One region of the Fusibacter sp. JL298sf-3 genome, then DNA from elsewhere that is predicted to be linked to it. Evidence: riboswitches for the same ligand, from Rfam matches in the RefSeq annotation. Region 1 holds a riboswitch; the other holds the start of a gene.

Region 1 (4,376 bases):
GGTTGGGCCGCATGGCGCCGGTCTGCGAAAACGATTTTAGGGTGATGCCTAAAGTAGTGTTGTATGGCAAAATTTGAGCTGATGTGTTTGGGTCGGCCAAAATCGTTTTAGGCAAAGCCCGAAACGCAAACCGTCTTTTGAACTTCACACCTTTCTCTGAGAGATGACAAGCGCGTAGCTTGTTTTTTTTATGCGAGGAGGGCACTATGGATTTACTGGAATACCAAGCAAAAGAACTGTTAAAGGGCTATGGCCTGCAATTTGAAAAAGGGGTTGTCGTCACAAAACCGGAAGAGGTGTCGAGGGCACTTGAGCATTTTCACGGTGATTTGGTTGCTGTTAAGGCGCAAATTCGCGCAGGAGGTAGAGGAAAAGCAGGAGGCATTAAGCTTCTGCGCGATCCTTTGGAAATCGAAACGTTCGCAAAGGCACTTTTGGGAACGCGTTTGGCAACCCACCAGACAGCTGATGCCGGCGCGTACGTGGGCGCTTTGTATTTGGAAAAAGCTTGCACAATCGAACGAGAATTTTATTTGAGCTTTATGTTGGATAGGGCTTCTAAAAGTATCGCTCTGGTCTTTTCAGGGCGTGGCGGCGTAGAAGTCGAAAGCGTGTCTGAAAACGATCGACATCGCTGTGAAATCGACACCCATTTGGGGATTCAGAGTTACCACGTCCAAGCGGTGCTCAACGCCTTTCAGCTGTCAGACGCGTATCGATTTAAAGTGACTAAACTGCTCACCGCTTTGCTCGATGCCTTTTTAAGCCACGATGCAACTCTGCTGGAAATCAATCCTTTGGTATTGACCAAAGAGGGTAACCTACGCGTTCTCGATGTAAAACTTTCTATAGATGACAACGCGCGATATAGGCAAAATACCTACGTCACTCCAGACGTCCATCACGATTCCAGTGAACGTGAAGCAGAGGCGCTGGGCGTATCGTATGTGAAACTCGGAGGCAATATCGGCTGTCTCGTCAACGGCGCCGGGCTGGCGATGGCGACGATGGATACGCTGGAACTCGCCGGCGGTCGCACGGCCAATTTTTTAGATGTCGGCGGCAGCGCCACCAGTGAAATGGTCAAGGCTTCAATTGCGTTAATCCTCAAAGACCCTTCTGTGGAAGGCTTGTTTGTCAATATATTTGGTGGGATTATGCAGTGCGATACCATTGCATCGGCATTGGTTGAAGCGCAGGAAGAAATGGCAATCGGGATTCCCATAGTCGTTCGACTGGAAGGGCGCAACAAGGCTGAGGGGATGGAACTGCTGAGCCGTTCTTCTAAAGCCGTTTATCCGGCGGCGACACTAGACGCCGGTGTCGATTGCATTGTGGACTTGGTCAAGCGAGGAGGGCATCATGAGCGTATTTGTCAATAGGATGGATAAAATTATCGTACAGGGAATTACCGGACGCGCGGCACAGCTGCACACAAAGGCCATGCTCGACTACGGGACGAACATCGCAGGGGGCGTGACCCCTGGAAAAGGCGGTCGAGAAGTGCACGGTGTGCCTGTTTTCAACTTGGTTTCAGAAGCGGTTAAAAAGACCGGTGCCAATACGTCTATTATCTTTGTCCCCCCTGCCTTTGTAAAAGAGGCGATTTTAGAAGCTGTTGACGGTGGCATTCGCCAAATTGTTTGCATTACAGAGCACGTGCCGGTTCACGATGTGCTCGTCGCGGAAAAATACGCGCGCAGCAAAGGCGTGCGGTTAATCGGCCCCAACTGTCCGGGGATTATTGTGCCGGAAGAACAATTGATAGGCATTATGCCCGGTGCGATCCACAGACGCGGGAACATCGGCATCGTTTCGCGTTCAGGGACTTTAACCTATGAAGCGGTTGCTGTTCTCACTGAAAATGGCTTTGGGCAGTCGACTGTTGTGGGCATTGGCGGCGATCCGATTAAAGGGGTGGACTTTGTTGAGGTTTTAGAGGCCTTTGAAAAAGATCTGCACACAGACGCCGTTATACTGATTGGTGAAATTGGCGGCGAGAGCGAAGAACGTGCTGCAGCTTGGATACAACGACATATGCAAAAGCCCGTCGTCGGTTTTATTAGCGGAAAATCTGCGCCGAAGGGCAAGACGATGGGACACGCAGGGGCAATTGTTTCCGGTGGTACTGGAACGGCGGAATCAAAGACGATTGCACTTGAAAATGCCGGTGTTAAAATGGCACATCGACTCAATGAAATTGTCCCGATTCTTAAAAAAATCGGTGTAAAAAACAGCTAAAAAAACACCTTGACATTTTTTTCTCAATATGGTAGATTGATTAAAACTTAATAGTTCTTCAGGGCAGGGTGAAATTCCCGACCGGTGGTTAAAGTCCACGAGCTGCTCAAGCAGCTGACTTGGTGCAATTCCAAGACCGACAGTAAAGTCTGGATGGGAGAAGAGAAAACAGCGTCTTTTTAAGTGCATTAACCCCTGATTTTCAAGTGAAATCAGGGGTTTTTTAAACAGTGAGATTTGAGCCGATAGGCAAAAGTTGTTTTAGCGGTTTAAACTGTTGTTGTGCGGTAGCGTTTGAGTTTATAGTCGTTATCGCTAGACCACTTAAAGCAGATGCAGGTGCCGAAAACTTTGGCAAAAAAATCACGAAGCTCCCAATAGGGGGCTTTTTTATTTGGACAACAAGGGGCGAGCTCAAAGCCTTTTTGCGGGTGTTCAACGCGAGAAGGCCGTTTGATGCGCTGAAAACGCATCAAATGTTGTTGACAACTGCAGTTGCATCATACTATTTCCACAAGATTAAGCGCTCTGAAGACTTCTAGAGTTTTTTTAGGAGGTGGCAAATGAAAGAAAAATGGATGTCAAAAGCATTGGCGCTGGCTGAAAAAGGCGCCGGTAGCGTGTGGCCCAATCCACTTGTGGGAGCTGTCATTGTGAAAGACGGCGTGTGTATTGGCGAGGGGTATCACGCCGAGTTCGGCGGGGCGCACGCGGAAATATGCGCACTGGCGTCGGCGACAGAATCGGTACAAGGGGCCGTGATGTACGTAACCCTAGAGCCCTGTGCACATACGGGGAAGACGCCGCCGTGCACCGATGCCTTGATACAGGCGGGCATACGAAAAGTATATGTGGCGATGCGCGATCCCAATCCGGTGGTGTCGGGCAAAGGGGTTGAAGCGCTTCGAAACAGTGGCATCGAGGTGGAAATCGGTTTGCTTGGGAAAATCGCAGGCGCTTTAAATACCGGGTATTTGCATTGGCTTAAGTACAAGCGCCCGAAGGTCAGAGCCAAATACGCCATGACACTCGATGGCAATTTGGCGACGTGCAACGGGGACGCCTTTTGGATTTCCAATGAAGTGAGCAGACGTCATGCACATGGTCTTAGGGCGGAATCATCGGCAGTGGTTGTTGGCGTCGGCACCGTGCTTATGGACAACCCTGCATTAACTGTTCGATATGGGGCTATAGAGAAACAACCTCATCGAGTGGTGGTAGACCCATCGGCAAAAACGCCTGAAGACGCGCTGATGCTTGAGGTGAAAGGTGGCCCGGTTCACATCTTTACGAGTGTTGATGCACCAGTGGAAAACCGTCGGGCTTTGGAACGCAAAGGGGCACAAGTGCACGTCCTCGAGCCACTGACTGTTCATACGCTCTTAAAGGCGCTCGTGAAATTGCGACTGGAAAAAGTGCTCGTAGAAGGCGGCGGTAAAACGCACGGGGCCTTTTTTAGAGAGGGCTATGTCGACGATCTTTCGGTGTACATTGCGCCGAAACTTTTGTTAGGTGCGGGCGTTTCACCTATCGCCGGTGAAACTGTAGCGCAAGTGGCGCACGCGCTGCCGCTTGCATCATGCGAAGTGTTACAGCTTGCCGGAGATGTTATCGTACAGGGGCATATTGAGGAGGTGACATGTTTACAGGACTGATTGGTGATGTTGGGTGTGTTAAAAATGTTCTCAAACGTCGAGGTGCTTGCACGCTGACCATTTCTTCGACAATGGATGTGGCCATCGGCGATAGCGTCTGCACCAGTGGCGCCTGTTTAACTGTGACGGAACAAGTTAAAGGCGGTTTTAAAGCCGATGTGATGCCGGAGACGTTAAGAAAGAGCAAGCTGAGTCGTTTAAAGGCCGGAGACAGAGTTAATTTAGAGCAGGCACTGGCAGTGGGGACACGATTAGACGGACATCTCGTTTCAGGACATGTCGACGAGGTGTTAACCGTTGCAAGCATCCGTCGAGAGGGCAATGCGGTTCGACTTGTGTTCAGGGGAACAGCTAGAACCTATCAGAACACGGTACCCATGGGGTCTATTGCTATAGACGGGGTGAGCTTAACTGTTGCAGATAGGTCGCCACGACAAGTTGTAGTGTCTATTATTCCCCATACGTATGCGGCGACGACGT
Region 2 (4,376 bases), 240 kb from region 1:
CACCATTTCTGAACGCGTAAAGCGCACGAGGTGCTTTGGCGAAGCCCCACCTAAAACGCCTTTCTTAGACAGCAGTAGCCCCAGTCCAACCAATGCCGCTACCACCTGTGCCAACGTCATCGCCAGTCCAGCACCCATAAGTCCCATCTCCGGAAAACCGAAGAGGCCTTTCACCAAAACAAATCCCAACACCACGTTTAGAACGTTCATCAGTCCAGTGATAAACAGCGGCGTCTTGGCGTCGCCCTTTCCCTGTAGGGCCCCTGAGAGCACAATGACAACGCCCAAGAATGGGAAACCGATGCCCACGACTTTCAGCAGCGCTTTGCTCGTATCAAAGAGCGCCCCTTCTGCACCGAATATCCCGAGCCAAGGGTCGGGAGACAGCCACATACTGCCGACAATGACTAAGGAGAGCAGCACAATTGACCCCACCGTCTGCAACATGGCTTTCTTAACCCGTTCATCGTTTTCAACCCCCACAGCCTGAGCCACGACGACCTGCACGCCTATGGCAATCCCTTTGTAAAGCGCCCATACGAGCCCCCGCACTCGCAGACAGAGCCCCATGGCGCCAATGGCGATGCCGCCGATGTGCCCAATGAGTCCCATTGAGATAATCCCCACGAGCATCTCCAGTATATTGGCCATTAGTATCGGCGTAATCATCTTAAAAATATCTTGTCTTACCGTCATTTTCGAGACCATTTCTCACCTCGATACCTTATTATTTCGTAACCCTTAATAGTTTATCAAATGTTTAACGAAAGGGGAATCTTTTTTTTTAAAAAAAGGGGACGGTTCTTTTGTGCCGTTTTGGCGCGACACATGCACCTAACCTCAGTAAAGGAGCGGCTTTCACCAATTTGAGCCCCGCGCCCTTTCTGCTCCTACACCGACGGCATCGATGAACACCTCTCCGGAGACAACCCCCTATCGCCGAGCACCTGAAACACCAAAAAGGGGCGCGTTTACAACCGTTTAACTGCCGCCCCTCGCATCTCAATATGTAAAATTTTAGTGGATTCTGGCACAAAAGAACCGTCCCCAAAAGCATGTTAAAAAACGCCAGTCGACATCCCATCGACTGGCGTTACCTTTAAAAACACTTGTATTACTTCTGCAAAATCGGCGATATGCGCTTGTAGAGCAACAGCGTTATGCCCGCCGTCGCCACCGCCTTGAGCAAGTTAAACGGCACCACGCCGTAGAGAATCAAACTTTTAATACTCACAATGTTAGGGTTGACAACTGTCCCCGCTTTAATAATCACATCGATCGGCATCACATTGGAGTAAAACGGAATAATGATAAAATAGTTGGTCAACGCCCCGACAATCGGCATTGCCACAACACCGGCAATCAGTCCCAAAATTGCCGATTTTCTCGACTTGTCTCTACGATAAATCAAAGTGGCGGGAATAATCAAAGCACTCGCCACCAAAAAGTTGGAGAGCTCGCCGACACCAGCCGTGTCCGTTTGAAGCAAGTGGAGCAAGTTTTTCACCGCCGTGACGAGGACACCGGCTAAAGGCCCCATGGCAAAACCACCGATAAGCGCCGGCATATCGCTGACGTCAAACTTTAAAAAGCTCGGAAAAATCGGAATGGGAAAGTGAACAAACATCAAGCCGTAAGCCAAAACACTCAGCATGGCAATTTTGGTCATTTGACCGACACTCAATACGCGTTTTTCATGTGCAATCATCTCTAAAACCTCCTAATTATTTAAACATTAAAGATGGCTTTAGGCTTCTTCACAGGGGGCGAACCCCGACAAAAAACCCCTAAAGCATGCACTTCAGGGGCTGATAATCATCAAAAAACATAAATCGCTTCTCTCATCCAGACTATAACTGTCGGCTCCGGAATCTAACCGGATCAACCTTTCGGTTCGCGGGCTCTACCGCCGGTGGGGACTTACACCCCGCCCTGAAGACTCATTTATACTCTTATATTAGCACATTTTTTTCGTTTGTCAATAGTCTTACGACCGCGCCACCACAACCTTCTTCGGTTTGATGACCTTCGTCTGCCAACGCCCCGTCATATAGATGCCCAGGCCGATTAAACAGATAATTAAATTGCTGAAAATCATGGCGTACCAAATGCTAGACGGCCCAAAACTCGCTTGGCGACTGAAAAACATCACCATTGGAATCCGAAGGCCCCAAAGTCTCCCCATCATAATCAGCATTGCCGAAAACGTGTGTCCGGAACCTTGGAAAACGCCGATTAAAATCTGAAAATAGCCCATCAGCGGCACCGTCAAAAACAAAATCTTCAAATATTCTGTGCCACTGGCGATAATCTCTGGGTTTTTAGAGAACCCCTTCACAATCGTATCGGTAAACGGGTACAGCACCAGCCCGCCGATGAGCAACATCACCGTCGACAGCAACACACTTTCGCGCACAGCCTTCTTTGCCCGAGGCACATTCTCAGCGCCGAGATTTTGACCGACCACCGTGGCCAGTGCACTGCCGATACCCATAGCAGGCATCATAATCAGAGAACTGATGCGGTTACCGATAGCAAAAGCCGTCAGCGTCACCTTGCCCAAATCCACCAAGAACACATTGAGCACCGTAAAGCCGAAAGCCGTCGTCGCCTGCCCTGCAGAAGACGGCAGACCAATCCTGACAATCTCCCCCATAACGGGCCAATTGGGTTTCAAATCTTTAAATTCCAGCATCAAACTCTGCTTCTCATCAAAAGATTTTAAAATGCCGTAGAGGGCAAAAACGCCGGTAGACAGAATCGTCGCCATGGCCGCCCCTTCAATACCGAGGTCGAGGACAAAGATAAAAATCGGATCGAGGACCATGTTTACCGCTACGGAGGCACCGCCAATTTTAAGTGGCGACACCGTATCCCCTTGCCCTTGTTTAATCGCATTAAACGCGTTCATCAAAAACGTCGCCGGCAAGCCCAGAAACATAATTTTGAGATACGCGACGCCGCTGTCGAGAAGCGTACCTGTCGCCCCCATTAAGCGCACGACATGCGGCGCCGAAAAAAAGCCAATGACGCCAAAAACGCCGGCAATGAGCATCAACAACGTAATCACCTGTCCCGCCGTCTTCTTCGCCTTGTCGTGTCGATGGGCCCCGATGTACTGAGCAATCAGCGCCGAGCTCGCCACGCTCATGCCGATGCCGAAAGCCATGGTCAAAAAAATCAGCGGCCAGACGAACTGCACCCCCGCTACGGCGTCATCGCCTATCTTGCTGACAAAGTAAGTATCCGTGATGTTGTATATGGTGTGAATAAAGTTGTTTAACATAATCGGCAGCGACAGGGTGAAAATCACTTTTCGCATATCGCCCTTTAAAATCAGCTCTCTCTTCTGTGTGTAATCCATGCGCCACTCCCCAAAAACTAAAAATTCAATAATTTTAACAATACATAATGAATTATACCACAATTTATTTCGAAGCACAAACGTTTCGTGCCTCTAATTAATATTTTTTTAAATCTTTTTAACTGCCTTTGCAATTGAAATACAATCCAGTATAATGAACTTAACACGACCTAAGGAGGTTCGCCATGATCGTTTCAAACATGAAAGACACCAAAAAAATAATTGTGGACAATCCACAAGTCAAAAACGCCGCCATGCAAGTGCTGGTCTCCCCTCAAGAGGGTTGGGACGGGTACGTCATGCGCGCTATGGAACTCACAAAAGACGGCTACACGCCTAAACATCAGCACGATTGGCCGCATATCAACTACGTCATTGAAGGCGAGGGATCCGTCTTAATAGACGACACCGTTCACCCACTCACTGCCGGCAGCTACGCCTATGTGCCTTCAAACGCTCTGCACCAATACAGAAATACCGGCGATGCGACGTTTAAATTCCTCTGCATCGTACCGGAAGAAGGACACAAATAAGCACTGTCATCACAGAATTAAGGGAGGCTGTTACATGAGTACAATCAAACACATCTTGCAAGAGATGTCAAACGAAAACATCGACGCATATATCATCCCGTCCAGCGATCCACACGCCAGCGAATACCTGCCGGCGCACTACAAGACCAGACAGTGGGCATCCGGCTTTACAGGCTCTGCCGGCACACTGGTAGTCACCAAAGACAAGCAAGGCCTTTGGACAGATGGCCGCTACTATATACAAGCTGCACAAGAACTCAGCGGCACGGGCATCGACCTCTTTAAAGCGGCGGAGCCCGATGTGCCAAGCTACAAAGAGTGGCTCGCACAGACATTGCCCGCAGGCGCCACAATCGGCTTCAACGGCTTTCAAATGATGACTCAGGAAGTGCTCGGCATGCTGGAATGCTTTAAAGCCAAAGACGTCACACTGAACTACACCGCCAACATCATTGACAAACTCTGGCTAGACCGCCCGT

Evidence for each region. A riboswitch is a leader RNA that binds a small molecule or an ion and turns the genes downstream of it on or off. The one in region 1 is predicted to bind FMN.
Region 2: it holds a riboswitch for FMN, as region 1 does, so the genes downstream of both, ACR6HW_RS08475 (ECF transporter S component) here and ACR6HW_RS07330 (hypothetical protein) in region 1, are expected to answer to the same signal.

What each region holds. Positions count from the first base shown of each region.
Region 1 is NZ_CM132608.1:1,510,964-1,515,339, reverse strand. Features, by position in the region: gene sucC (ADP-forming succinate--CoA ligase subunit beta) at 207-1,382, shown strand; gene sucD (succinate--CoA ligase subunit alpha) at 1,363-2,241, shown strand; FMN riboswitch at 2,292-2,410, shown strand; gene ACR6HW_RS07330 (hypothetical protein) at 2,472-2,783, shown strand; gene ribD (bifunctional diaminohydroxyphosphoribosylaminopyrimidine deaminase/5-amino-6-(5-phosphoribosylamino)uracil reductase RibD) at 2,805-3,896, shown strand; gene ACR6HW_RS07320 (riboflavin synthase) at 3,881-4,376, shown strand, end outside.
Region 2 is NZ_CM132608.1:1,750,038-1,754,413, forward strand. Features, by position in the region: gene ACR6HW_RS08470 (MATE family efflux transporter) at 1-696, opposite strand, end outside; gene ACR6HW_RS08475 (ECF transporter S component) at 1,115-1,708, opposite strand; FMN riboswitch at 1,828-1,944, opposite strand; gene ACR6HW_RS08480 (MATE family efflux transporter) at 1,988-3,364, opposite strand; gene ACR6HW_RS08485 (cupin domain-containing protein) at 3,550-3,897, shown strand; gene ACR6HW_RS08490 (aminopeptidase P family protein) at 3,932-4,376, shown strand, end outside.